DNA from 3 places in the Pseudoxanthomonas sp. LjRoot125 genome. Region 1 is predicted to be linked to each of the others. Evidence: riboswitches for the same ligand, from Rfam matches in the RefSeq annotation. Region 1 holds a riboswitch; each other region holds the start of a gene.
What was found. Region 1 has a riboswitch for cobalamin ahead of btuB (TonB-dependent vitamin B12 receptor). Riboswitches for the same ligand answer to the same signal wherever they lie in the genome.
Positions count from the first base shown of each region.

Region 1 (9,348 bases):
TCGCTGGACGAGGCCTACCTCGACGTCACCGCGCCGAAGACCGACCTGCCGACGGCCACCGCCGTGGCCGAGACCATCCGCGCGCAGATCCGCGAAGAAACGCAGCTGACCGCCTCGGCCGGCGTGGCGCCGAACAAGTTCCTCGCCAAGATCGCCTCGGACTGGCGCAAGCCGGATGGCCAGTTCGTCCTGCGTCCGCACCAGGTGGAGGCGTTCCTGACGCCACTGCCGGTGGAGCGCATCCCGGGCGTCGGCAAGGTGATGCAGGGGCGCTTGAATGCGGATGGCATCCGTACCGTCGGCGACCTGCGCCTTCACCCGCAACACGAGCTGGAAGCGCGCTACGGCAGCTTCGGCGGCAGCCTGTACCGGCGCGCGCGCGGCATCGACGAGCGGCCTGTCGAACCGGACCAGCCGGTGCAGTCGATCTCCTCCGAAGACACCTTCGCCACCGACCTGCTGTTGTCGGAACTGGAACCGCACATCGTCCGCATCGCGGAAAAGGCATGGCAGGCCAGCCGCAAGACCGAGCGCGTGGGCCGCACAGTGGTGCTGAAGCTGAAGACCTCCCAGTTCCGCATCCTCACCCGCAGCTTCACGCCGGAATCGCCGCCGTCCTCCGCGCAGGACTTCATCGATATCGCCCTGGCGCTGCGCGAGCGCGTCGACCTGCCGGGCGCCACCCGCTACCGACTGGTGGGCGTGGGGCTGTCGGGGTTCCGGGATCGGGATGAGATGGCGACCCAGCCTGGCTTGTTCGACGGAGCGGAGTTGGCTGCCGGTTGAGCCGAAAAAAAGCCCGGCAATGCCGGGCTTCTTCCTGTCGCGTGCCGCCGTCGAATTACTCGGTCGGCTGGTAGCGCAAGCTCAGGCCGTAGGTGCGGCCGGCCTGGTTGTACCAGGCGACGGTTTCGTACTCGCGGTCGAACACGTTGCCCACCTTCGCTTGCAGCGTCCATGCCGGCGCGATGGCGTACTCCAGGCGCAGATCCAGCGTGCTGTAGCCGCCCAGGCGGACCGTGTTGGCCAGATTGTCGTAGCGCTCGCCTGCGGCGTTGAACGTCAGGCCGGTGCGGAACGCGCCGAACGCGCGATCCACGTCGACGCGCGCGGTGTTGCGCGGACGGCGTGCCAGCAGGTTGTCGTCGTTGAAGCCGGCCGACCGATTGCGCGGATCGGTGTGGCTCAGCTGGGTGGCGATGTCGAAGCCTGCCACCGCGACGTCGACGGTGAACTCCGCGCCGCGGATGCGGGCTTCGTCGATGTTGTTGGGCAGGAAGATCGCCGCGTCGTAGGAGATCAGCTGGTCCACCTTGTTCTGGTAGACGTTGAACGTCCAGTTCCAGGTGTCCGCGTACTGCGCGATGCCGAGGTTGACGCTCTCGGACTCTTCCGGCTTCAGGTCCGGATTGCCGAAGAACGGGTAGTACAGGTCGTTGAAGCTCGGCGCCTTGAAGCCCGTGGCCACGCTGGCGGTCAGCTTCAGGCCGTTACCGAAGCCGAACCCGTAGCCCAGGCTGCCGGTGGTGTGGTTGCCGAACTGCTCGTTGTCGTCGTTGCGGACGCTGGCCTGCAGCTGGTGCGCGCCGAAGCGGCCCTGGTATTCGACGAAGCCGGCCAGGTTGTCGCGCTGGGTGACGTCGAAGTCGGTGGCGCTTTCCACCTTGTCGTCCTGCCAGTCGATGCCGGCGGTCAGCAGCTGGTTGGCGGCCACGGCGAAGTCGCCCTGCGCCGACGCCACGTAGCGACGCGTCTCGAAGTAACCGGACGGCACGTCATCGTGGAAGTCGTCGGACTTGTCGTCGTTGCGGCCCAGGCTCAGCAGCAGGTTGACCTTGTCGCTCGGCGCGTAGCGCAGCTTGGTGCCCAGCACCTGCTGCACGGTTTCGGATCGGTTGGTGAAGCTGCCGTCGAACTCGCTCTCGCCGTCGGCGCGCAGCGCGTTGGCTTCCAGCGTCAGCGTATCGGTGAACGAGTAACCGCCGCGCAGGTTGGCCGAGGTATTACGGTAGCCGTCGCGGTCGGGTTCGTCGGCGAAGCAGCCGGCACCGAACGGGTTCGCGGCATCCCCGCTGGTGCCGCGGCAGGCGTTGAAGCCGTCGGTGCGCGTGTGCGCCACGTCGGCGCCGAACCAGCCGCGGCCGATGCCGCCGCCGATACCGGCGCTGGCTTCACGCGTACTGTCGCTGCCCACGCCGATGCGGAAGTTCGGCCGCACCTTGCCGGTGTTGCGGCGGGTGAACACCTGGATCACGCCGCCGATGGCTTCGGAGCCCCACAGGCTCGAGCGCGGACCGCGCACGATCTCGACGCGATCGATCTGGTCGATCGGCAGGTCCTGCAATGCCGGCAGGCCGGCGGTCGCCGAGCCCATGCGCACGCCATCCACGAGCACCAGCACGTGGTCGGATTCGGCACCGCGCAGATTGAGCGTGGTGATCTTGCCCGCGCCGCCCTGGTTGGCGATCGAGATGCCGGCGCGTCCCTGCAGCAGTTCGCCCAGCGAGCGCGCCTGGCTGCGCTGGATCGCGTCGCGGCCGATCACCTGCGCGGGAACCAGGCTGTCTTCGACGGCCACTTCCGTGCGCGTGCCGGAGACGATGATCTCGTCGAGGTTGGTGGCCTCCTGCGCCTGCGCTGCAGCGGGCAGCGCCATCGCGACCGCGAGGGCCAGCAGGGAAGGGGAGGAAAAAGTACGGCTTTGCATCGGAACAACTCCATCGCGCGCCCCGCGCGCATTCTTCGGCGTGGAGTCGCGATGGAAAGGGATGCGGAGCGGACAGCGCAGGCGAAGCGGCGCGGCACGCCGCGACGCCCTCCGCATCGCAACCAGTGGACTCCCAGGCCGGTCTCCGGGCTTGCGAACGAGTGCAGGGCACTCCGCCGTGGCGCCTTCCCATGCGTCGTGGACGCACAGTGGCCGATGCCGCGGCTGTCTTCGCCTACCGTTGCGGGGGCAGCGCCGGAATGCCGCCGTGGGGCGGGTCACCGGCTTCCCGTTTCAACCCGGCACGAGGCGCGGGTCACCTGAAAGCGCGCGCAGTATACGGGAAGCGCTCGCGTCGCCGTCAGGCGCGCGGTCGCCGCGGGCGATCAGTCGTCGCCGCGCGAGTCGAACAGGTTCAGGGACGGGCCCGTGTCTTCTTCCTGCTCGGTGTGGGTCGTCGTCACCGGGCCGGCGGCAGGGCGGCCACGCGGTGGCGGCAGCAAGGCCGCGGCCGCGTCGTAGGCCACCAGTAGTTCGCCGCGGCGCGCTTCGGGCAACTGCTGCCAGTGGCAATCCAGCAGGGCGCCTTCCAGCGCATACAGCAGGTTGAGACTCGGGCGGAACCCCGCACGCTTGACCCGGATGAAGGCCTCGACCGCGCCAACCGACTCCAGGTCCTCCTGCGTGCGCAGGCCGACCTGGCGGAGCCAGGCGGCGGACTTGGGGCCGATGTTGCGCAGCTTGGTGCCTGTCATGTCAGCGAATCCAGGAAAATGGCGGCGATGCGTTCCATGCCTTCCTGGTCGTCCGCATCGAACCGGGCCAGGCGGGGGCTGTCCAGGTCGAGCACGCCGACGAGTTCGCCCCCTTTCACCAGCGGGACCACCAATTCCGAGCGCGATGCGGAATCGCAGGCGATGTGGCCCGGGAAGGCGTCCACATCGTCCACGCGCTGGGTCTGGTGGGTGCGTGCGGCGGCTCCGCAGACCCCCTTGTCCAACGGGATCCGCACGCAGGCTGGTAAGCCTTGGAACGGACCGACCACCAATTCCCGGCCATCGAAGAAGTAGAAACCCACCCAGTTGAAGTCCGGAAGGGCGTGGTAGACCAGTGCGGCCAGGTTGGCGGCATTGGCGATCCGGTCCGGTTCGCCAGCCAGCAGGGCGCGCGCCTGTTCGACCAGCTGCGCGTATTGTTCCGGCTTGCTGCCGGTGAGCGTTTGGGAGGCGAATGACATGCCGTCGATTCTACTCCCGGCACTTCGCGGCGGCCCGATATGATGCATTCCATCGGCAGGCCTGACGGGGAGACGGGTAGGCATGAGCGCAGGTGAAGACGAGGCCAGCTGGCGCGGCCATGGGGTGACGCGGCTCGAGGCGTTCGTGGATGCGGCCTTCGCGTTCGCGGTGACCCTGCTGGTGATCTCGGTGGACAGCATCCCGGACAGCATCGGCGCGCTGCTGCAGGCGCTGAAGAACGTGCCGGCGTTCGCCGCCAGCTTCGCGATGGTGGCGATGTTCTGGTATGCGCACGTGCGCTGGAGCCGTCGCTACCGCCTCGGCAGCGTGCCCGCCACCTTGCTCAGCCTGCTGCTGGTGTTCCTGGTGCTGGTCTACGTGTATCCGCTGCGCCTGTTGCTGGGCACCTTCTTCGCCTGGATCACCGGCGGCTGGTTGCCGATGCCGCTGAACGACGCCAACGGGGCGCGCCCATTGGCCTTCATGTTCACCTTTTACGGGTTGGCGTTCGCGTCGATGTCGGCCTGCATCGGCGGCCTGTACGCGCTGGCGTGGCGTGCGCGTGCGCGCCTGGAGTTGGATGGAGAGGCCGCCGCCAACGCCGCGGGCGAGTTCGCTTCGCATGCGTATTTCGTCCTGGTCGGGCTGCTGTCGGTGCTGATCGCCGGCCTGCTGACCGAAGACTCGCGCTCGTGGCAGGTCGCGCTGCCGGGCAGCGTGTACTTCCTGCTCTCGTTCACCGGCCTGCTCCACGTGGCGGGACAGCGCTGGGGCGCGCGTCGCTGGCCGGCACGCGCGGAGGATTGAGGCGATGGACAGGCTGTTCGTCACCGGCACCGATACCGGCGTGGGCAAGACCGTCGCCAGCGCCGCGCTGCTGCATGCGTTCCGCGCACGTGGCCTGTGCGCGGTGGGCATGAAGCCGGTCGCCAGCGGCTGCGAACGTATGCCCGATGGCTGGCGCAATGAAGATGCGCTGGCCCTGCAGGCCGCCAGCGATCCGGTGCCGCCCTACGAGGACGTCAATCCCTACGCCCTGCCCGCGCCGCTGGCGCCGGAGATCGCCGCGCGCGATGCGGGCGTGGACGTGCAACTGGGTGTGCTGGTGTCCGCGTTCGAACGCCTGCATCCGCTGGCCGACATGGTGCTGGTGGAAGGTGTCGGCGGCTGGGCCGCGCCGCTGACGGCCACGCTCGACCAGCGGCACCTGGTCGAACAGCTGCGCCTGCCGGTGGTGCTGGTGGTCGGCATGCGCCTGGGGTGCATCAACCATGCGCGGCTCAGCGCGCGCGCGATCCAGGACGACGGCGCGCGGCTGGTGGGCTGGATCGCGAACGAAGTCGACCCCGACATGGCGCGCCGCGACGAAAACTTCGCCCTGCTGTCGGCGCGCATGCCCGTGCCTTGTTGGGGACGGTTGCCGCATGCCCCGGGTGCGCAGGCCCAGGCGCTGGCGACGTCCCTCGCGTTGCCCTGATCGCGGACAATAAAAAACCCGGCAGCGTGGGGGCTGCCGGGTCGGGCTTGCGCGGAGGGAGGGGAGGGCCGCGCAATAACCGGTTGAAGCGGGCTTACTTGGCCTTCGCGGCCTTGGTCGCCTTGGCCACGGAGGCCTGGACGTTGTCGGTCGCGGTTTCGAACTGGGTCTTCACCAGCTGGCCGAAGGCTTCACCGGTCTTCAGGCTCAGGCCGAACACTTCCTGGCTGGCGGCGACGACGCGCTCGGCGTTGTCCTTGGCGACCTGCAGGCCCTTCGGCCACAGATTCTTGTAACCGTCGAGATCACGGGTCTCGGCCAGCTCGCCGAAGAAGGCGGTGGTGGCGTCGACGTTCTTTTCGAAGGTCTTCAGCTGCACGCCGAACACCGTCTCGGCGCTTTCCAGGGCCAGGCGGTTCGCACGGGCCGCAGCGGCCGCGAACTGGTGCGTGAACTGGCTGAAGCTTTCGTTGAATTGCGTGGTCATGGCGTGCTCCTAAAAGGGGATTTCCATCTGTTGCGGCGCAGCATAGAGGGATCCATGTTGCAGCGCAATAACCGGCGTATGGAAATCCGACGAACGGTCAGGAGCCGTTAAAAATCAAACGCTTGTATGGCGTGGTCTGGAACCGGTTCCAGCGCTCAGGGGCCGGTATAGCGGCAGCCGGAAGTGCAGGTTTCATGCACCACGACGGCGCTTAGCAGCGGCAGCACCGGCTTGGCCTGGTCCCAGATCCACGTGGCCAGCTGCTCGCTGGTGGGGTTGTCCAGGCCCGGGATGTCGTTGAGGTAGTGATGGTCCAGCCGGTCGTAGATCGGCTGGAAGGCCGTCTTCACGTCGGCGAAGTCCATCACCCAGCCGGCGCGCGGGTCGATCGGCCCGGACAGGTGCAGCTCGATGCGGAACGAATGTCCATGCAGGCGCGCGCACTTGTGGCCGTCCGGTACGTGCGGCAGGCGGTGTGCGGCTTCGACGGTGAAGACCTTGAAGATGTCCATGCGGCGGATCCTGGAGCGTGGAAGCGCGCGGCACCGCCGAGGGTGCCGCGCGCAGGGTGCAGCTTAGCGGGCCGGGCGCGACTGGCCCTGGCGGGCGCCACCGGGGCGACCGTCGCGGCGCTGGCCGCCGTGCTTCTTCGGGCCGGCATGCGCGTGGCGCGGCGCATCGCCGTGCGGGCGACGCGCGTGCTTCTGCGGGCCGTTGCGGCGCGGGGTGCGCTCGCCGCCCGGCAGGTCGGCCTTGCCCGGCGCGCTGTTGCCCCAGCGGATCGGCGTCTGCGGCTCGAAGCCCGGCACGTCGCGCAGGTCCACGTCGCGGCCCAGCATGCGCACGATGGCGCGCAGGTACTTGGCTTCATCCTGCGCCACCAACGAGATCGCTTCGCCGGTCGAGCCGTTGCGGCCGGTGCGGCCGATGCGGTGCACGTAGTCCTCGGCCACCATCGGCAGGTCGAAGTTGATCACCTGCGGCAGTTGGTCGATGTCGATGCCACGCGCGGCGATGTCGGTGGCGACCAGCACGTTGATGCGGCCGGCCTTGAAGTCGCTGAGCGCGCGCTGGCGCGCACCCTGCGACTTGTTGCCGTGGATCGCCGCGGTCTTGATGCCGCTCTTGTCCAGGAACGTGGCCAGCTTGTCGCTGCCGTGCTTGGTGCGGGCGAACACCAGCGTCTGCACGCGGCTGTCCTTGGCCAGCAGGTGCAGCAGCAGGTCGCGCTTTCGGCTGCCATCGACCGGATGCACGCGGTGGGTGATGGTCTCGGCCACCGTGTTCTTCGGCGTGACCTGGATCTGCTTCGGGTCGTGCATGAACTCCAGCGCCAGCTCGCGGATCGGATCGGCGAAGGTCGCGGAGAACAGCATGGTCTGGCGGTTCTGGCGGGGCAGCTTGGCGAGGATGCGCTTGATCGACGGCAGGAAGCCCATGTCGAGCATGCGGTCGGCTTCGTCCAGCACCAGGATCTCGATGCCCGACAGGTCCACGCTACGGCGTTCGAGGTGGTCGATCAGGCGGCCCGGGCAGGCGATCACGAGATCCACGCCACGGCGCAGCGCGTCCAGCTGGTTGCCCATGCCGACGCCGCCGTAGATGGTGGTGCTGGGGATGCGCAGGTACTTGCCGTAGCTACGCAGGCTGTCGTGCACCTGCACGGCCAGTTCGCGGGTGGGGGTCAGCACGAGGGCGCGCGGCTTGCGCGGGCCGCCCCGCTGCACTTCCTGCGGGGTGGTGGCCAGGTACTGGATCAGCGGCAGGCCGAACGCGGCAGTCTTGCCGGTGCCGGTCTGGGCGCCCGCCAGCAGGTCGTGGCCGGCCAGGGCCAGCGGGATGGCCTGTTCCTGGACGGGGGTGGGCTGGGTGTAGCCCTGTTCGTCGAGCGCGCGCAGCAGGGCGGGCGCCAGGCCTAAGGTTTCAAACGTCATTGTCGAAGCTCCAAAGCCGGTCGGCCGGACGCGCGCGCAACACCGGCACGGAAGCGTGCGGCGGCATGGAACGCGCGGAATGCGGCAAGACCGTGACTCGAAGCGTTCCCTGAAACCGCGCTGCGAGAAGGGGTGCGGAGGCGCCAAAACGGCGCTACCGAGCTTGCGCAACGAAAGAAGTCGGAGCGGGGCGGGCGCGGGAATTCGCGGGGAATTCCCTGCGCCGGCGGACCATCGGGGAAACGAACGGCCGCAGGCAAGCGGCGCGCACTGTACCCGAATCCGGGGCTGAATGGGGGAATCCCCGCTGAAAGCGCGCGCTGCGACCGATTGTCGCAGTACGGAAATCAAGGGTTTGCGGGCGTATCATGGCCCGTGAAGACCCACGTAGCCGACCGCCATGAGCCTTCGCATCCTCCGCCAGAACGACGCCCCGGTGCCCGGTTCAGGGACCGGCGACGCCGTGGTCTGCCAGGCCGCGCGCGGCTGCAGCGGCTGCCTGGTCCGGCACCTGGCCGTCTGCGCGGCGCTGCCGGTGCAGAAGGCCCAGGCCATGGAATCGCTGGCCGATGACGTCCGCCTGGTGGCAGGCGAGGCGCTGGTGCGCGAAGGCGAACCCCGCCGCGGCGTGTTCACGGTGACCAAGGGCGCCCTGCGCCGGATCCGCCTGCTGCCGGATGGCCGTCGCCTGGTCGCCGGGTTCCTGATGCCGGGCGACTTCATCGGCTTCAGCGGCACCTCGCACTACAAGCACACCATCGAGTCGATCACCGACAGCACGCTCTGCGAGTTCTCGATGGCCGACATGCGCAGCCTGTGCAACGACCACCCCGAACTCGAGCGCGAGCTGCTCGAGCGCGCATGCGTGGAACTGGACGCCACCCGCAGCAACCTGATGTCGCTCGCGCGCCTGAACCCGATGGAGCGGTTGGCCGGCTTCCTCGTCGACATGGCGCAGCGCCGCCGCCGCCAGGGCCAGGACGACACCGAAGTGATCCTGCCGATGACGCGCACCGACATCGCCGACTACCTGGGACTGACCGTGGAAACCGTCAGCCGCAGCTTCACCCGCCTGCGCCAGGAAGGCAGCATCGCCACCGACGATCCGCACCACGTGCGCCTGCTCAACCGCGCGCGCCTGGACGCCTTGGCCGAAGCGCGGGCCTGAAGCTCTGCTTTTTGTAGGAGCGACGTGAGTCGCGACCGCACGCCGCACTTGCAAAGACAGGCATCGCGCACGCGGAACTCATACCTTCATCGCGGGATCCGTCCGTGCAAAGGCACTTCATTCTTGCGGTCGCGACTGACGTCGCTCCTACAAGGGTCCGGCCTCCCTGAGCAGCTTCCCGTCCTGCAACCTGTAGCGTGCATCCGCCACGCCCTCCGGCGGCACGGCATGGCTGATGATCACCGCGCTGCGTCCATGCGCGGCGTCGGCGAAATCGCGCATCAGCGCGTCGGCGGTGTCCTGGTCCAGGCCTTCGGTGGGTTCATCGAGCAGCAGT
Region 1 is NZ_CAXUOY020000001.1:783,323-792,670, forward strand. Features, by position in the region: gene dinB (DNA polymerase IV) at 1-786, shown strand, start outside; gene btuB (TonB-dependent vitamin B12 receptor) at 842-2,707, opposite strand; cobalamin riboswitch at 2,827-3,046, opposite strand; gene ACSION_RS03455 (TfoX/Sxy family protein) at 3,094-3,462, opposite strand; gene ACSION_RS03460 (GAF domain-containing protein) at 3,459-3,944, opposite strand; gene ACSION_RS03465 (TMEM175 family protein) at 4,027-4,752, shown strand; gene bioD (dethiobiotin synthase) at 4,757-5,422, shown strand; gene ACSION_RS03475 (phasin family protein) at 5,517-5,909, opposite strand; gene queD (6-carboxytetrahydropterin synthase QueD) at 6,065-6,421, opposite strand; gene ACSION_RS03485 (DEAD/DEAH box helicase) at 6,485-7,843, opposite strand; gene ACSION_RS03490 (Crp/Fnr family transcriptional regulator) at 8,244-9,011, shown strand; gene cydC (thiol reductant ABC exporter subunit CydC) at 9,159-9,348, opposite strand, start outside.

Region 2 (9,348 bases), 500 kb from region 1:
GCAGATCTGGTTGAGCAGGAACTGCCGGCGCTGGTCGCGCGTCTCGATCCGCTTCATGTCCTGGATGCTGTCGATCCATTTGAAGCAGAAGTCGGCCTTCTTCTTGATCGCCGGGATGTTCTCCACCGCCGCGAACGCCTTGAAGCGCTCCGACGGGTCGGGCAGGTAGTTGTCCAGCAGGGTCAGGTAGAACTGCACGTGCAGCGCTTCTTCGTAGAGCTGCCGCGACAGGTACATGCGCGCTTCGGGCGCGTTGAGGTGCTGGTACAGGTTCAGCACCAGGTTGTTCGACACGATGGAATCGCCGGTGGCGAAGAACGCGACCAGCCGGTGGATCAGGTGGCGGTCGGCCGGCGTCATCTTCGAGTGCAGGTCGGTGATGTCAATCTGGAAGTTGATCTCTTCCACCGTCCACGTGTTCTTGATGGCGTCGCGGTACATGTCATAGAACTGCGGGTAGCGCATCGGGCGCAGCGTCAGTTCGAAACCGGGGTCTAGCAGCATCTGCTTGGGTTGGGCGGACATGGTGTTTCCTGTGCGGCACGCCGTCGGCGACGGCGCGCCATGAATGAGGGAGTGGCGCATCCGTGCGCCCGGCACGTCCCTGTGCCGTGATCCGTCGGGAATACCGACGTGGGAGAGGCGTTACTGGCAGGCCTCGCAGGCTTCCGGGTTCTCCAGCGAGCAGGCGATGGCTTCGGTGGGCGTGTATTCCCGCTTTGGCGCGGCGGCGGCGGCCGTGCTGACCGTGGTCTTGGCGATCTTCGTCGCCGGGCGCGAGCGCAGGTAGTAGGTGGTCTTGATGCCCTGCTTCCATGCGTACATGTACATGGACGACATTGCGCCGATGTTCGGGCTTTCCATGAACAGGTTGAGCGATGCCGACTGGTCGATGAAGGCGCCGCGGCCGGCCGCCATGTCGATCAGCGAGCGCATCGGCAGTTCCCACGCGGTGCGGTAGACCTGCTGCAGCGTCTCCGGGATCTGCGCGATGCCCTGGATGGAGCCTTCGGACAACTTGATCGCATCGCGCGTCTCCGGCGTCCACAGGCCGAGCTTCTTCAGCTCGTCCACCAGGTAGCGGTTGACCTGCAGGAAGTCGCCCGACAGCGTTTCGCGCTTGAACAGGTTGGACACCTGCGGCTCCACGCACTCGTAGCAGCCGGCGATCGAGGCGATCGTCGCGGTCGGCGCAATGGCGATGAGCAGCGAGTTGCGCAGGCCATGTTCCTTGATGCGCGCACGCAGGGCGTCCCAGCGCTCGACGTTCTCCGGCGTAATGTTCCAGGCGTCGAACTGCAGTTCGCCGTTGGCCGCGCGGGTGTCGGCGAACGACGGATGGCGGCCGCGTTCCTGCGCCAGCTCCACCGACGTTTCCAGCGCATGGAAGTAGATGGTCTCGGCGATCTTCGCCGACAGCGCGCGCGCTTCGGCGCTGTCGAACGGCAGGCGTAGCTTGAAGAACACGTCCTGCAGGCCCATGCAGCCCAGGCCGACCGGGCGCCAGCGCAGGTTGCCGCGGCGCGCGGTCTCGATCGGATAGAAGTTCAGGTCGATCACGCGGTCCAGCTGGCGCACGGCCAGGCGGACGGTTTCGGCGAGCTTGTCGAAATCGAACCAACCATCGTCATCGAAGTGGCGGCCCAGGTTGATCGAGCCCAGGTTGCACACGGCGGTCTCTTCCGCCGAGGTGACCTCGAGGATCTCGGTGCACAGGTTCGACAGGTGGATGACGTTGCCCGCGCGGAGCGTCTGGTTGCTGGCCGCGTTGCACTTGTCCTTGAACGTCATCCAGCCGTTGCCGGTCTCGGCCAGCGTGCGCATCATCCGGCCGTACAGCTTGCGGGCGGACGTGGTCTTCATCGCCTTGCCCTGCGCTTCGGCCTGCGTGTAGGCCAGCTCGAAGGCGGCGCCGTACAGGTCGGTCAGTTCCGGCACCACGCGCGGATCGAACAGCGACCATTCCTGGTCGGCCTCGACGCGCTTCATGAAGAGGTCCGGCACCCAGTTGGCCAGGTTGAGGTTGTGGGTGCGGCGGGCTTCATCGCCGGTGTTGTCGCGCAGTTCGAGGAAGTCCTCGATGTCCGCATGCCAGGTTTCCAGGTACACGCAGGCCGCGCCCTTGCGCTTGCCGCCCTGGTTGACCGCCGCGACCGAGGAATCCAGCGTCTTCAGCCACGGCACGATGCCGTTGCTGTGGCCGTTGGTGGACTTGATCAGCGAGCCGCGCGAACGCACGCGCGTGTAGCTCACGCCGATGCCGCCGCTGAACTTGCTCAGCTGGGCGATGTCGCCGTACTTGGCGTAGATGGATTCCAGCGTGTCCTGCGGCGAATCGAGCAGGAAGCACGATGACAGCTGCTCGTGCGTGGTGCCGCTGTTGAACAGCGTCGGCGAGCTGGGCAGGTAGTCCAGGTTGCCCATGCGGCGGTACAGCGCCAGCGCCTCCGGCACGTCCTCGCTCAGCGCGCAGGCGATGCGCAGGAAGAACTGCTGCGGCGTTTCGATCACCTTGCGGGTGTGCGGGTGGCGCAGCAGGTAGCGGTCGTACAGCGTGCGCAGGCCGAAGTAGTCGAAGTGCAGGTCCAGCGAGGCGTCCAGTGCATCGTTGAGCTTGCGTGCGTTGGTCTGCACGAAGTTCAGCAGGCGGTCGTTGATCAGGCCGACCTCGTGGCCGCGCGTCACCGACTGCGAGAACGCGTGGATCTCCTGGCCGGTCACTTCCTTGGCGATGTAACCGGCCAGCAGGCGCGCGGCCAGGCGGCTGTATTCGGGTTCCTCGCCGGTCAGCAGCGCGGCCGTGCGGATCGACAGTTCGTCCAGTTCGCGCGTGCTGGCGCCGTCGTACAGGCCGGAGATGGTGCGGGTGGCCACGCGCATCGGATCGATGGCGTGCAGGCCTTCGCAATTGCGCTGCACGGCGCGCACGATCTTGTTGAGGTCCACCGGCTCGCGGCCGCCGTTGCGCTTGGTCACGCTCATCGCGGTGGCGGTGGGCGGCGGGGTCAGCGAGAACGCGTCCTTCTGGGACGGGGTGGTGCCGGCGTCGGCGACGGCGCTGTCGATCTGGGTCACGAGATTCCTCCATGCGTGGTGCACGCGGCGGCCCGTCCCTCGCGGGGCAGCGCAAGGCCGGATGGAGGATCACAGTGGGGAAGCGGCGTCGCAGGAGGCGAGATCGCGCGGACGGAAGACCGGCGTGCCCTGCTTCGCCAGCCCTCTCCCCCCGGAGATTCCGCGGCCGGCACCGCGCGGTGTGCAACGCGCGGCTGTCGGCAGGTCTTCGGACTCATGGGCGCGAAGGGCGAGCCTTCTTCCTACGTCCGCCGCTTCCCAGGGCAAGGCCCCAGTGCTGGTGGCGGGTTCGTTCCCAATTACCGCTGCGGGGCAGTGCCGGAGTGGCGCGAACGCGTCACCGGCTTCCCGTTTTAATCCCGTGGCTTGCGGCCACCGGAACCGACGGCCACAAGATAGTGGGGGGTCCCGGAGGCGTCAACACCAAATGTTGTGTGGAACAGCCGATGTCGACGCGATGCGGGTTTCACGGTTCCAGCGTGGGCATCAGGCCTGCAGCGCTGCGATCGACGCGTCCTGCGCCTGCGCATACAGGGCGAACGGGTCGTGGATCTTCGCGCCGAGTGCGGTTTCGAACGCGTCCTGGTTGGCGTGGGCGTCGTAGGCGCGCTGTTCGCCGCCACCGAGGTTGGACTGGAAGATGCCCGCCGCGCTGACCGGCAGGAAGTCCTCGTAGACGATCGGATCGACGACCGCGAGGCCGGCACCGACCAGCGCATCCGGCGTCATCGCCGCGCGTTCGGCCGCGGGCAGGGCGTCGCCGGCATCGGTCAGGCGGTAGCGGAAGTAGCCCAGGCCTTCGCGGCGCAGCGTGGTCTCGTCATCCGGGAACGCCGCGAACGCCGCCGCCAGTCGCTGCGGATAGTCGGCCGACGTATTGCCGGCGCCGCCCGCCTGGCGCACCTGCGCGAGCAGGCGGTCGTACAACTCACGCCCGGCCGGGGTCAGCGCCAGGCCGCGCTGCTCGATCTCGCCGAAGCGCGCGCTGTGGCTGCCGGGCACCAGCGTGCCGGTGGCGTCGGGGAAGGCGACTTCCTCTTCCAGCGCCTTGAAGCTGGTCTGGCGCAGCAGGATCGGCACGGCGCGGCGCGGCGGGCCTTCGATCAGCGCCTTGGCCTGGATGCCGCGTTCCAGCATCGCGGCCTGCGCGGCGTCGATGTCCAGCGTGCGCGGGGTGAGGTGGTTGATGTGCGGGCCGCGGAAGCTGACCACGTCGGCCACCAGGCGGTGCAGGCCGTGCAGCGCGTGGTAGGTCTCCAGCGAGACGGTCGCATCGCCATGCCAGCGGAAGGTTTCCAGCACTTCGGCGACGAAGCGCTGCGCATCGGCGTCGTCCAGTCCGCCGTCCCGTTCGGCTTGCGCGACCAGCGCGCGCGCATCGGGGGTGAAGATGTCGCGGCGGGCCAGGATCGCTTCGGCCTCGGCGCGCAGCGCGGCGTCGGCGATCAGTTCCAGCCGCAGCAGCGAGGTGAAGATGCGGAACGGGTTGGCGGCCAGCGCGGCCTCGGTCAGCGGACGGAACGCGGTGGCATGCACCGGCACACCGGCCACGGTGAGGTCGTAATAGCCCACCGGGTGCATGCCCATCAGCGCGAACACGCGGCCCAGCATCGCCAGTTCGGCCGGCGTGCCCACGCGGATCGCGCCGTGGCGCTCCAGGTCCAGGCGCTCGGTCTCGCCGGTGCGCCGCAGCCGTTGGGCGAGGGCGGGGTCGCGGCGCTGTGTGTCGGTGTTGATGTCGCCGACCAGCGTGATCAGGTCGCCGTACAGCGGCACCTCGGCGCGGTACATGTCGGACATGGCCTGGGCGAACAGGCCGCGGATGCGGTCGGGCGAAACGAAGGCGGTCATGGGATTAGGCGTGCGGGCGGCGTGGGGCCGCCGGGGGTGCGTATTGTCGCCGGCCGCGCGCGTGCGGGCCAGTTTCAGCGCCTCGTGTCCGTCCCCGGCACGTGTCCCGGCGGACCGAACAGCGTCCGCGCCACGTCGCGCATCCCGCGCGCGCGCCGCAGGTCGCGGCCCAGTTTCACCCAGGCATGCAGGACGATAGTCACCGGGTTGTAGCTGCGTACCGGCTCGACCAGACCGTAGCGGATCGGCACGCCGGGCCGTTCCTCGCGGCACGTGCCGAACAGCCGGTCGAACACGATCAGCACGCCGCCGTAGTTGCAGTCCAGGTATTCCGGATTGCTGGCGTGGTGCACGCGATGGTGCGAGGGCGTGTTGAAGACGAACTCGATGGCGCGCGGCAGCCGCGGCACCAGCTCGGTGTGCAGCCAGTACTGGTAGAGCAGGTTCGCCGCCAGCGCACCGACCACGTACGGCACCGGAAAGCCCAGCCACACCAGCGGGCCGAAGAACACCGCCGCGCCGGTAAGCTTGCCGGTCCAGCCGAGGCGGTAGGCGGTGGACAGGTTGTACTGCTCGGCCGAGTGGTGCACCGAATGGTTCAGCCAGAACCACCGCACGCGGTGGTCGGCACGGTGCATCGCGTAGTAGCAGAGCTCCTGGCCGAGGAACAGCGCGATCCAGTGCCACGCTTGGTCCATCGCGATCGTGGTCACGCGGAACTCCCAGATGGCGAACAGCAGCACGCCGACCACGCCGCCCTGGATCAGCAGGCCGAGCACGGCGCGCCCGGCGGCGTCGCCAAGCGATGCCCAGTAGCCTTTCCAGTCGTAGCGGCGACCGCGACGCACCAGCCACGCGGCCTCCACCGCCGCGATCAATGCGAACACCAGCAGCGGCAGTCCGGCGAAGGCGCGCATGCCGTCCACGGCGCCGCCTTATTGCCCGCGCCGCTCGGCCATTTTCTGGCCCGCCGCGCGCAGTTCGTCCGGCGACAGTTTGCCGTCGCCGTTCGCATCCAGGGTGTCGAAACGCTTGGCGATGCGCGGCAGCTTGGCGTCGGCCTCGGCCTTGTCGATCAGGCCGTCGCCGTTGGCGTCGGCGGCTTTCAGGCGCTCCTGCAGCGTGGCTTTCTGTTCGTCGGTCAGGGTGCGCTGCTGCGCATGGGCGGGGGCGACCAGCGCGAAGACGGACATCGCGGTGGCGAGGGGAAGCAGGACGGATCGGGACATTGGGAATCTCCGGGGAAGGAAGGAAAGGCGCAGGCGCGACGGCGCGGGAATGCATCCATGCGGCATAGGGGGTGCCATGCCGCCGCGCCTGCGGAAAAGAAGCGGTCCTCAGTGGCCGCGCGGACAGGCGATCGTCTCGCCGCTGGCATTGGTGCAGGTGCCGGTGTGCGACACCGTGCCGCCGGACACCGTGGTGCTGCCGTTGTAGTGGTTGCCGTTCGCACCGGTGGCAGTGGTGCTGCGCGCGCCGGTCACGTTGCCGTCCGCATCGCGGCTGATGCCGCCGGCGGTGCTGGCGCTGCCGCCGTTGGGGCCGTTCGCGTACGCGCTGCCCTGGCGACCGGCGCTGCCATCGGCGTTGCGGTAGGCGCTGCCTTCGTAACCAGCATTGCCGCCGTTGGCACCGCTGATGCTGCCGCTGCGCGTGGCGCTCGCATTGCCCTGGCCGTCGGCCTGCCAGGTTCGCTGGCGCTGGCTGTCGAAGCGCGCGTTGCTGCGTTCGGTGGCGACGCTGCCGCCCTGGGCGGTGCGCTGCACGGCGCGGCTGCGCTCGCGGGCTTCGGCAGGATCGGCGAACAGGGTGGTGGCGCACAGGGCGAAGGTGGCGGCGATCAGGAGCGGGGTCTTGCTCATGGCGGAATCCTCATTGGGGTGCGGGATGGCCGCACGGGGAAGCAGCGGCAGGGCCACGGTAGGGCGGGCAACGCGGGCAGGTGTGTCGCGGTTGACAGCAGATGTGTCTGCCGGCCGCGTTCGAAACATCTGCTTACAAACAGGCCGTCGGCGGGGTTTGCCGGGCGTCGCGGCGGCGGGCGATAGTGGCTCCATGGAAGACGCCCTGCCCCGTGTGCTGCTGGTCGACGACGACGTGCGCTTGCGCGAGCTGCTGCAGCGCTACCTGCAATCGCAGGGCTTCGACGTGCGCGGCGCCGGCGACGGCGCGCAGATGCGGCAGGCGCTGGACCGCGGTCACTTCGACCTGATCGTGCTCGACCTGATGCTGCCCGGCGAGAACGGTCTGGAGCTGTGCCGCCGCCTGCGCGGCCAGGGCGACGCGACGCCGATCGTGATGCTGACGGCGAAGGGCGATGAGATCGATCGCATCATCGGGCTCGAAATCGGCGCCGACGACTACGTGCCCAAGCCGGTGAACCCGCGCGAGCTGCTGGCGCGCATCCGTTCGGTGCTGCGACGTACGCGTCCGGTGCCCGGCGCGCCGCAGGCCGACGGCGGCGAGGTGGTGTTCGGGACTTTCACGCTCGACCTGGGCCGGCGCGAACTCACCCGCGACGGTGCGCTGCTGCGGCTGACCAGCGGCGAGTTCGCGGTGTTGTCGGTGCTGCTGCGGCATCCGCGCCAGCCGCTCAGCCGCGACCGCCTGATGAGCCTGGCGCGCGGCCGCGAGCACGAGGCTTTCGAGCGCAGCATGGACGTGACCATCGCGCGCCTGCGCCGCCTGCTGGAAGACGATCCGCGCCAGCCGCGCCTGATCCAGACCGTGTGGGGCGTGGGCTATGTGTTCGTGCCGCCGGAGGCCACGCCATGAGGTCGCCGCTGCCGCGCAGCGTGTTCGGCCAGCTCGTGCTGGTGATCGCGCTCGTGCTCGCCGGTGCCGGCGTGCTGGCGCTCCTGCTCGGCCGCGAGCTCGCCACGCGGCCTGCCGCCGACCAGTTGCTGCGGGCGATGCAGGGCTTCGCCGAGGTGGTCGAAGCACTCGATCAACACCAGCCGCATGCGCGCACGGTCGCGCAGTTGCGTGAGGCCGGGCTGGAGGTCCGCAGCACGCCCCCCACCGCCGCGCGACCGCGCTTCGCGCCGTTGCTGCGTGAACTCCGCGAGCAGGCCACAGGGACCCTGGGTGCTGGTCGCGAACTGCGGATGGAGGCGGGCCGCGGCTTGCGGGTGATCTGGCTGAAGCCCGCCACCCGGGAAGCGCTGTGGGTGTCGTTCGCCTATGACCGCCCCGGCACCGGCATGCGCCGCTTCTCGGTGCTTATGCTGGTGGGCTGCGTGGTGCTGGTCTGGCTGGCCGCGGCGTATTTCGCCCGTCGGCTCGTGCAACCGCTACGCCAGCTCGCCGCCGCCGCGCCGGCCATCGTGCGGGGCGATGCGCCGCCGCCGGTGCATGCGCGCGGCCCGCGTGAAGTGCGGGACCTCGCGCAGGCGCTGGGCGAAGCCAGTCGCGACGTGCGCGCCGCCGCGGAAGAACGCGCGCTGCTGCTGGCCGGCATCTCGCATGACCTGCGCACGCCGCTGACGCGCCTGCAGTTCGCCCTGGAGATGGTGCCGGACACCGATCCGGAACTGACTCGCAGCATGCATCGCGACATCGCCGAGATGGACGCCATCCTCGGCCAGTTCATCGCGTTCGCGCGTGATGGCCGCGACGAGGGCAGCGAGACCGTCGACCTCGCCGCGATCTGCCGCCACGCGGTCGCCGCCGCCTCCAAGGGCTGGCGCGTGGCGATGCCGGAGCACGCGCTGCTGCCGGGCAAGCCGATGGCGCTGCTGCGCGCGGTCGAGAACCTGCTGGTCAACGCTGAGCGGCATGGCGCGTTGCCGTTGTCGCTGCAGCTGTGGGCAGAAGGACCGGCATGGGTGGTCGAGGTGGCCGACGGTGGCCCCGGCCTTTCCGCCGAAGCGGCCGAGCGCGCGCGCCAGCCTTTCGTCCACGACCAGACGGGCGGCGGCAGCGGGCTGGGCCTGCCGATCGTCGACCGCGTGGCGCGCCAGCACGGCGGCGAACTGCGCCTGTTGCCGAACACGCCCCACGGCCTGCGTGCGCAGCTGGTGCTGCGCGCGGGTTGAACCGTACGTCCCGACGAGGAGATGCGATGAAGACGCTGTTCCGTGCCGGCCTGCTGGCCTGCGCCTTGTTCGCCGTGCTGCCGCTGGCCGCGCAGACCTTCCGCGAGCGCCTGCAGGAGATGCGCGATGCGTCGCGCCAACCTGCGGCGCGTGCGCCGACGCTGCCGGCCGGTGCGCGCACCGTTCGCGATGTGTCCTACGGCATCGATCCACGCCAACGCTACGATGTCTATCTTCCCGCGCAACCGCACCGCGCGCCGGTGATCCTGTTCGTGCATGGCGGCGGGTGGGCCAACGGCAACAAGGACAACCCGGGCGTGGTCGAGAACAAGGCGGCGTACTGGTTGCCGAAAGGCTATGTGCTGGTCTCGATCAACTACCGCAT
Region 2 is NZ_CAXUOY020000001.1:280,391-289,738, reverse strand. Features, by position in the region: gene ACSION_RS01360 (ribonucleotide-diphosphate reductase subunit beta) at 1-525, opposite strand, end outside; gene ACSION_RS01355 (ribonucleoside-diphosphate reductase subunit alpha) at 646-2,982, opposite strand; cobalamin riboswitch at 3,258-3,476, opposite strand; gene hglS (2-oxoadipate dioxygenase/decarboxylase HglS) at 3,562-4,926, opposite strand; gene ACSION_RS01345 (sterol desaturase family protein) at 5,001-5,843, opposite strand; gene ACSION_RS01340 (hypothetical protein) at 5,862-6,155, opposite strand; gene ACSION_RS01335 (hypothetical protein) at 6,264-6,788, opposite strand; gene ompR (osmolarity response regulator transcription factor OmpR) at 6,982-7,701, shown strand; gene ACSION_RS01325 (ATP-binding protein) at 7,698-8,963, shown strand; gene ACSION_RS01320 (alpha/beta hydrolase) at 8,990-9,348, shown strand, end outside.
Region 2: it holds a riboswitch for cobalamin, as region 1 does, so the genes downstream of both, ACSION_RS01355 (ribonucleoside-diphosphate reductase subunit alpha) here and btuB (TonB-dependent vitamin B12 receptor) in region 1, are expected to answer to the same signal.

Region 3 (9,348 bases), 490 kb from region 1:
GCGACGCAGCGGCAGGCCCTCGCGCAGCGCGGGTTCGTCGATCTGGATCACGCCGATGCCGGCGGCTTCCAGGTCCAGTACTTCATCGCGCAGCGCCAGCGCGATCTGCCGGCAGGTCTGCGCACGCGCCTGGTCGTCGCGCACGAACGACCACTGCAGCACCGTGACCGGCCCGGTCAGCATGCCTTTCATCGGCCGGTCGGTCAGCGACTGCGCGTACTGCGACCAGCGCACCGTCATCGGTGCGGGACGCGATACGTCGCCGTAGATGACCGGCGGCTTCACGCAGCGCGAGCCGTAGCTCTGCACCCAGCCGTTCTTGGTGAAGGCGAAGCCGTCCAGCTGCTCGCCGAAGTACTCCACCATGTCGTTGCGCTCGAACTCGCCATGCACCAGCACGTCGATGCCGATCTCTTCCTGGATGCGCACGCAACGCGCGATCTCGGCTTCGAGGAAGGCGTCGTACGCGGCGTCGGACAGCTTGCCGCCCTTGTGCCGGGCACGCGCATCGCGCACCTCGTGGGTCTGCGGGAACGAGCCGATCGTCGTGGTCGGGAACGACGGTAGCGCGAAGCGCGCCTGCTGGGCCGCGCGCCGCTGCGGGTACGGCGCGTCGCGATCAATGTCGGCGGCTTCGGGTGACGCCAATCTCGCTGCGACGGCCGGCCGGTGCACGCGCGCGGACTGGCGACGCGATTCGATGCGGTCGCGTGCCACTGCCAGCCCGGCATCGGCCGCGCGCGGGTTGCGCAAGGCATCGGCCAGCAGACGCAGTTCCTCGATCTTCTGCCGCGCGAAGGCCAGCCACGATTTGAGATCGGACGGCAGCGCCTTCTCGCCGGTGACGTCCACCGGCACATGCAGCAGCGAGCACGACGGCGCCAGCCACAGGTGGCCCAGGTCCAGGTGGCCCTGCGCGTACTTGGCCAGGATCAGCGCGTTGTCCAGGTTCGTGCGCCAGATGTTGCGTCCGTCCACCAGGCCCACCGAGAGCACGCGCGCTTTCGGCCATTGCTTCAGCACGTCGTCCAACTGCTCCTTGCCGCGCACCAGGTCCACGTGCAGGCCATCGACCGGAAGCGCGCACGCCAGCGGCAGCTGCGCATCAAGGCGGCCGAAATACGTCGCCAGCAACAGGCGCGGACGGATCGTTTTCGCCAGCACGGCGTACGCGCGCAGGTAGGCAGCGCGCGTGGCGTCGTCCAGGTCCAGCACCAGGCAGGGCTCATCCACCTGCACCCAGTCCGCGCCGGCGGCGTGCAACTTTGCCAGCAACTCGGCATAGACCGGCAGCAAGCGGTCGAGCAGGGCGAGACGATCGCTGCCATCCACGGTTTTGGCCAGCAGCAGGAAACTCACCGGTCCCAGCAGCACCGGCCGTGCGGCATGGCCGGCGGCGCGCGCTTCGAGGAACTCGGCCACCGGCTTGTCGCCGCGCAGGCGGAACTCCTGGCCTGCGTGCAGTTCCGGCACGAGGTAGTGGTAGTTGGTATCGAACCACTTGGTCATCTCCAGCGCGCGCAGGTCCACGCCGTCCTTCTGCAGGCCGCGCGCGAGCGCGAAGTAGCCGGCGAGCGGATCGGCATCCGCCAGTACGCGGTAGTCGTCGGGAATCGCATCGAGCAGGAAGGCGGTATCGAGTACGTGGTCGTACAACGCGAAGTCGTTGCAGGGCACGACGTCGGCGCCGGCATCGCGCTGCAGTTGCCAATGACGATGGCGCAGTTCGCGTGCGGTGTCGTGCAGGTCGGCGGCGGTGGTGTCGCCGCGCCAGTAGCTTTCCAGGGCGGTCTTGAGTTCGCGCTTCGCGCCGATGCGCGGGAAGCCGAGGGTGGTAACGGTGGTCATGGTGCGTGTCCTCATGCGTGGCGGATGAGGAACGAAGGAACCGCGCGCCAGGCCAGGGCCCGCCACGCCAGCGACCTTCGCCCCCGCGGGCGAGCCGGAGTGCCGGAAGGAAGCGGCGCAGGAGGACGCGTCCGCTCGCGAAGAAGGACGCAGGCTCCGGCCGCTCCCCCTCGGAAGCTCCAGGTCAGGCGGAAGACGGTCGTGTCTTCCGGCCAGGGCAGGTCTTCGGGCTCATGGACGGGCGCGTGTGCGCTGGCCTACTTCCCGCCGCTTCCCGGTCCGCGAGGACCAGTGCTGTTGGCGAGGTTCGTTTCCAAATACCGCTGCGGGGCAGCGCCGGAATAGGCCCATGGAACAGGCCGCACCGGCTTCCCTTTTAATTCCATCGCTTCATTGGGATGAAGCGATGGAAACCTTGGCGAGGCGAACGTTACCCGCGCCCGCGGGGAGCGTCAAGCACGCCTCTACGTCCTGCCGTTCCGTTAGAGTCCCGCCATGGACACGGCCGATAGGTGGAAGGTGGCGGCTCTGGCAGCGGTCGCGTTGCTCGGGGCCGCGTGGCTCGTGGACTTGCTGCTGCTTTCCCACTATCGGCACCAGGACTACACCGGTGATTGCGGTCCCGGCGCAGCGAGCGTCAAGGTGGACCTAATCGGGGGATACGAAGGTTCCTCGAACGAGCGCGGAGCGCCGTACTACATGCGTCTGATACTCAGGGGAGACGATGCGCGCGCGCTGGTGGGGCCACGACTGGTTTCTGCCAGGACCGGACGGAGCCTTGAACTGCCGGACATGGCGCGTGGCGAAGTATCTGGCGCCCACGAAGGCGAGATCCCCACGGTCTGGCTCTCCCGGGATTTCTCGATTCCCTATGAACACCATCTCTTCGCGGGCACGATGGAAGCCGCCGGCGGACGACCGACACTCGCTCTTGTGTGTCGGCTGGTGCCCACGCCGACAGAGGAGTGGCGCGTTCCCGTGCTCGACATGCTGATGAGCGTTTGACGCGGCGCCCTCTCGCAGAAGCGGGAGGGGGTTGGGGCGTTCGTTCGTCCTCCTTGTTCAAGCCTCTCGTGGATTCCTCTCCGATGCCACCCGTCGCGTCGCCGCCTTCTCCCTCACGCCGTCGCTGGTTGAACACCCTTGCCGCTGCGCCGCTTGCCGCCATGGCGTGGCCGCGTCTGGCCTCCGCCGCCGCCTGCGACGACGCCGCGAACTGGATCCCGCCCGATGCCTTCCTCGCCGACCTGCCGCGACTGATGCAGGCGCTGCGCGTGCCCGCCATCGGCATGGCCGTCGTCGAGCGCGGCGAAGTCGTGTGGTCGCGCAACCTTGGCGTGCTGAATGCAGAGACACGGGCGCCCGCGGCGGACGACACGCTGTTCGAGGATGCCTCGCTCAGCAAGCCGGTGTTCGCCTACCTGGTGCTGCAACTGGCCGACCAGGGCGTGATCGATCTCGATGCACCGCTGGTGCGCTATCGGCGGATGGACTACCTGGCCGACCACCCGTGGGTGGACCTCGTCACCGCGCGCGACGTGCTGCGCCATTCCACCGGCATGCCGAACTGGCGCAAGGACCCAGCCCACGAGAAGCTCGTGCCGGCGGTGAAGCCCGGCACGCGCATCGACTATTCGGGCGAAGCGATCTTCTGGTTGCAGCTGGTGGTGGAGACGCTGACCGGCGAGAGCCTGGATGCGTCGATGCAGCGCCTGCTGTTCGGCCCGGCCGGCATGCGTGACAGCAGCTACACATGGAGCAAGGCGCTCGCAGCGCGCTCGGTGTACGGCCATCGCGCCGTGGAGGACGAGGAAGTCGGCATGCCGCCGCAGATGCTGCGCGACACCTGGAACGCGGCGCAGACCGTCGCGGACCGCTGGGGCAAGCCGCTGTCCGCCTGGCGTTACGAAGACGCCGAGCGCGCACTGCCCGAAGTGCAAGCCATCACGCCTAAGGGCCTGGTGAACTGGCCCGGCGACATCCTCGCCAACGCGGCGGCCAGCCTGCGCACCACGCCGGTGGACTACGCGCGATTCATGGCGCTGATGGTGCGCACGTCGCGTGCGCCATGGCAGATCAGCGAGGCCACGCGCACGGCAATGCTCACCAAGCAGATCGACGTGCCCGGCCGCTGGACCGACAAGGGCCTGGGTTGGAACCTCGAAACCACGCCACGCGGCCCGGTGTTCTACCACTCGGGCAGCAACGGCAACATCTTCAAGAATTTCGCCCTCGGCGATGCGCGCGGCCAGCGCGCGCTGGTCGCGCTGACCAACGGCGGCAGCGGCAACGTGCTGTACCGGCGCGTGGTGCGCGCCGCGACGGGACACGACTTGCTGGCGTTCGACCTATAGGCCCTGGAACACGAATGGCTCCGCGGGCTTGAAATCCTTCACCGCGTTGCCGGCGAAGACATTGCGCTGGTCCTGTCCCAGGTCCAGCCGCAGCACCTTGCCGGTCTCCTTCGAGAAATCGACGTCCTTGAGGTCCACCCAGAACGTGTTCGGCGTCAGCGCGGATTCGAAGAAGTAGAGCTTGCGTTTGTGGTCGGCGACCGTGCGCCAGCGGGTGGAGGAGATGTTCGGCTCTTCCGGCGTATTGATGCCGAACGGCACCGACGCGTTGCGGATCACGCTGAAGACGCTGGCCAGCGCCTTCACCGGATCTTCGGCCTTGGGAATCGCATTGACGTAGAACGAGGCGCGCGCGAAACGGTCCGACGCTCGGTTGGTGCCCGGCAGCATCACCGTGCCACCGATCTGCTTCCAATAGGCGTTGAGCGCGAGCTGCTGGTCGAACACCGGTGAGTTGGTCATCACCTGGTACTGGCGGCCATGGTGGATCACCTGCTTGCCGTCGATGTACTCGACGATGGCGCTGTCGCCGCTGGCGTCCGACATCGACAGGTGCAGCGTGGTCAGCCGGTCTTCACCCGGGACCTTGTCGGTCACCACGGTGAAAGGCTGCTTGCGCAGCGCATCGACCGCCTCCTTCACCGTGCCGTAGTTGTCCAGCACGTACTGCGCCCAGGCCGCGATGCTCAGGCCGGGACCGCGACCGTCATAGGCGGGATACTCGGATTCGACCAGCCACAACACATTGGCAACCAGGCCGGCCTCGTTCATGCCGTCGGTGGTGGAGACCTCGTAGCCTGTGGCGATCACGCTGCCGTACTTCGAGGTCCACGTCACCGAGTTCGGGCCGGCCTGTCCGCTGCGGGCCATGCCGCGCGGGAAGATCCACAGGTGGGTGGCCACGTCGTTCTTCCAGTCCATCGAACGTGCGGTGATGACGTCCTCGTTGGCACCGAGATAGACCACGCGCGTACAGGCGGCGGCGGGCGGAGCGGCGAGTGATGACAGCAGGGTGGCGGCGAACGCGAGCGGCAATACGAAGCGACGATCCATGACGGTCTCCGTGAAGGCGGGAACAGGCGGTGCGCGACGGCGGCGCCCGCCCTTTATGCCAGCGGGTGTGTTAAACAGCGATCCTCAGCCGCCCCCCGAGATGCTGCCATGGCCATCCCTCTGTCGCCGCACCGTTCGTCCACCCGCGCGCCGCTCCTCGCCCTCCTGGCAATGACCCTCGCCGCCTGCGTCAGCACGCCCGGCCCGCAGGTCGCCGGCAGCGGCACGTGCCGCGATGCTTCGCTCGGCTGGGCCGTAGGCCAACCGGCCGACGAAGCCACGCTGCGCCGCCTGTCCAGCGAAAGCGGTGCGGGCCTCGTCAACCCGATCGGCCCCACCACGGTGGTGAAGCACGACGCGCGCAAGGACCGCCTGCGCGTGTACATCGATGCGAGCAACCGCATCACGGCGGCGCGCTGCGAGTAGTCCTTCGCTCTCCCACGCCATGCGCCGCGACCACATCCTCACGCTGTCCTGCCCGGATACGACCGGCATCGTCTATCGCGTCACCGGGCTGCTGTTCGACGCCGGCTGCAACATCCTCGACGCGCAGCAGTTCGGCGACGAGGAATCCGGCCGCTTCTTCCTGCGCGTGCATTTCGACCTGCCCGACAGCATCACGGCCGAAGCGCTGCATGCGCGCTTCCAGCCGCTCGCCGATACGTTCGCGATGGACTGGCAGCTGCACGACGCGCGCCGCAAGGCGCGGTTGATGGTGCTGGTCAGCAAGCAGGGGCATTGCCTCAACGACCTGCTGTTCCGCGTGCACAGCCGGCAGTTGCCGGTGGAGATCGCCTGCGTGGCGTCCAACCACGCCGACTTCGCGCCGCTCGCCCAATCGTACGGCGTCGCTTTCCACCACCTGCCGGTCTCTGCCGAACACCGCGAAGAGCAGGAGCATCGGATCATCGACCTGGTCGAGCGCGAACGGATCGACCTGGTCGTATTGGCGCGCTACATGCAGATCCTCTCGCCGACGCTGTGCGATGCGCTGGCCGGACGGGCGATCAACATCCACCATAGCTTCCTGCCCAGCTTCAAGGGCGCCAAGCCGTACCACCAGGCGCACGCGCGCGGGGTCAAGATCATCGGCGCGACGGCGCACTACGTCACGCGCGACCTCGATGAAGGTCCGATCATCGAACAGGACGTCGCCCGCGTGGACCATGCGATGACGCCGAAGGAACTGGTGCGGATGGGCAGCGACATCGAATCGCTGGTGCTGGCCCGCGCGGTGCGCCGCCACGTGGAGCACCGCATCCTGCTCAACGGGCACCGGACGGTGGTGTTCCGGTAGGCCTGGCCGGCGTAGGGAGAATCGGTGTGGGAGCGACGTAAGTCGCGAGCTTCTGGTGTTGCCAGAGAAAGAGCTCGCGACTTACGTCGCTCCCACAATCAGCCTTCCTGCCTCGTCTGGAACTCAGCTGCCCACGCGCCGCCTAAGCCCGACCAGCACCGCATACACGACGGCGAGCACCACGACTGCCACGCCGATCGCCGTCCACTCGCGCGTACTCAACGTGGTGAGGATGGCGACCATGCCGACGACCGCCAGGCCGGGCACCAGCGGACCGCCGCGCAGGACGAAGGGCGCACCGCGCTCGCGCAGGTCGGTGCGCTGCGCCCGCCAGGCGGCCACGCAGACCATCACGTACACCAGGCAGACCGCGCCGCCCGAAATCAGCACCAGGGCTTCGAAGCTGCCCACCACCGCCAGCAGGCAGGCGATGCCGGCATGCGTGGCCAGCGCCAGCAGCGGCACGCGATGGTTGGCGCTGACGCGACCGAAGGCCTGCGGCAGGTAGCCATCGCGCCCCAGCGCGAACAGCAGCCGGGACGACCCCAGCAGGTTGCCCAGCAGGAAGCCCGCCATCGAGATGCACGCGGTCACCAGCAGGGCGATGCGCGCCGGATCCCACAACCGGCCCGCGGCTTCGGCGATCGGCACGCTGCTGGTCGCCAGGGCCGGACCCAGCACACCCTGGCAGACGATCTGCAGGCCGAGATACAGCAGCACCACCAGCAGGATGGCGCTCAACGCCGCGCGCGGCACGCTCCGCGAAGGGTCGCGTACTTCGCCGCCGGGAATCAGCGCCGTTTCCACGCCGGAATAGGCGAACACCACCATCACCATCGCCGCGCCCAGCGCGGTCCACGAGGGCACGTCGGCGAAGGCGAAGCTGACGTGCGAGGTATCGACGAAGGCGAGGCCTAGCACCACCAGCAGGAACAACGGCACCAGCTTCAACGTCGCCAGCGTCATCACCGCGCGCGCACCCAGCTTCACGCCGAAGGCATTGAGCGCGTAGATCGCGGCGTACACGCCCAGCAGCAGCAGCGCGCGCGGCAGGGGCGCGTCGAAGACCGGCCACAGACTGGCGACCTGCAGCGACAGCGCCGCGGCGACACCGGCACTGGAGGCCACGTTGCAGATCCACATCAGCGCGCCGGCCAGGAAGCCCGGCAGCGTGCCGAACACCGCGCTGACATAGGTGTAGGGCCCGCCGGTGGCGGAGGCTCGGCTGCCGATGGCGGCAAAACACAACGCCACCGGCACCATCACCAATGCACCGGCCAGCAACGCCAGCGGCGCGGCGGCGCCGACTTGCGCCGACAGCGCCGCAGGCATCTTGAAGATGCCGCCGCCGACGATGATGTTGATGACCGCTGCGGCCAATGCCAGGCTGCCCACCGCGCGCAACAGCGCGGCATCGCCCTGCAGCGGACGGGAAGAAGCGGGGTCGGTATCGCGGGTCATGGGCAGGGGCGCTCTCCAGTGGCCTGCGAGCCTGCCACGCGCGCTGGGCGAATGCGAGCCACGCGCACGCATGCGCTCATGGTGATTCGCCATTGGACGCACGCGCCGCCCGGGCTAGCATCGTGCTCCCCGCCTGTCCCGGATGCCGCCATGCTTCGCGCCCATCGTTTGTTCACCGCCGTGCTCGTCGCCACGGTCTCGCTGGCAGCCACGGACGCAGCGCAGGCACAGGACGCCACGGCTTTCGCGGCGCTGGAGCGCGCGCAGCCCCAGCTCGTGCAGTGGCGGCGCGACCTCCACCAGCATCCCGAACTCGGCGAACAGGAAACCCGCACCGCCAAGCGGGTCGCCGATCATCTGCGCTCGCTGGGCCTCACGGTGCGCACCGGCGTCGGCAAGACCGGCGTGGTCGCCGTGCTGAAAGGCGCAAAGCCCGGCCCACGCATCGCCCTGCGCGCCGACATGGACGCGCTGCCGGTCACCGAACAGACCCACCTGCCCTTCGCCTCGAAGGTGAAAGCCGAGTACCGCGGCCAGCCGGTCGGCGTGATGCACGCCTGCGGCCACGATGCGCACGTCGCGATCCTGATGGGCGTGGCGCAGGCGCTGGTCGCCGCGAAGGACGAACTCGCCGGCGAAGTGATGTTCGTGTTCCAGCCGGCGGAAGAAGGCCCGCCGGTCGCGGGCGCGGTGTTCGGCGCGGCGCTGATGCTGCAGGACGGCGTGTTCAAGGACTTCACCCCCGATGCCGTGTTCGGCCTGCACGTCTGGGCCGGCCTGCCGGTCGGCAGCGTGGGCTACCGCAGCGGTCCGTTGCTCGCCGCGGCGGATGAGTGGTCGCTGGTGGTGAAGGGCAAGCAGACGCACGGCTCGCGGCCGTGGGACGGCGTGGACCCGATCACCCTGGGCGCGCAGATCCTGCTGGGCACGCAGAGCATGATCGCGCGGCAGGTCAACATCGCCAACAGCCCGGTGGTGCTGACCGCGGGCCAGTTCCAGGCCGGCGTGCGCTTCAACATCATTCCGGACGAAGCGACGTTGGTCGGCACGCTGCGCACGTTCGATCCCACGGTGCGCGAAGACGTGATCGCGCGTTTCCGCCGCATCGCCGACGACTACGCGCACGCCAGTGGCGGCAGCGCCGAGCTGAAGGTCGCCAAGAATGCGCCTGCCACCATCAACCAGCCTGCGCTCACCCAGCGCGTACGGCCATCGCTGGAAAAGGCGGTGGGTGCCGCGAACGTGGTCGAGATGCCGTTGGTGACCGTGGCCGAAGACTTCTCGCAGTTCGCCAACACGGTGCCCGGTTTCTACTTCTTCGTCGGCTCGACGTCG
Region 3 is NZ_CAXUOY020000001.1:291,293-300,640, forward strand. Features, by position in the region: gene metE (5-methyltetrahydropteroyltriglutamate--homocysteine S-methyltransferase) at 1-1,848, opposite strand, end outside; cobalamin riboswitch at 2,048-2,281, opposite strand; gene ACSION_RS01375 (hypothetical protein) at 2,344-2,853, shown strand; gene ACSION_RS01380 (serine hydrolase domain-containing protein) at 3,015-4,202, shown strand; gene ACSION_RS01385 (linear amide C-N hydrolase) at 4,197-5,255, opposite strand; gene ACSION_RS01390 (hypothetical protein) at 5,376-5,681, shown strand; gene purU (formyltetrahydrofolate deformylase) at 5,701-6,552, shown strand; gene ACSION_RS01400 (APC family permease) at 6,676-8,013, opposite strand; gene ACSION_RS01405 (amidohydrolase) at 8,164-9,348, shown strand, end outside.
Region 3: it holds a riboswitch for cobalamin, as region 1 does, so the genes downstream of both, metE (5-methyltetrahydropteroyltriglutamate--homocysteine S-methyltransferase) here and btuB (TonB-dependent vitamin B12 receptor) in region 1, are expected to answer to the same signal.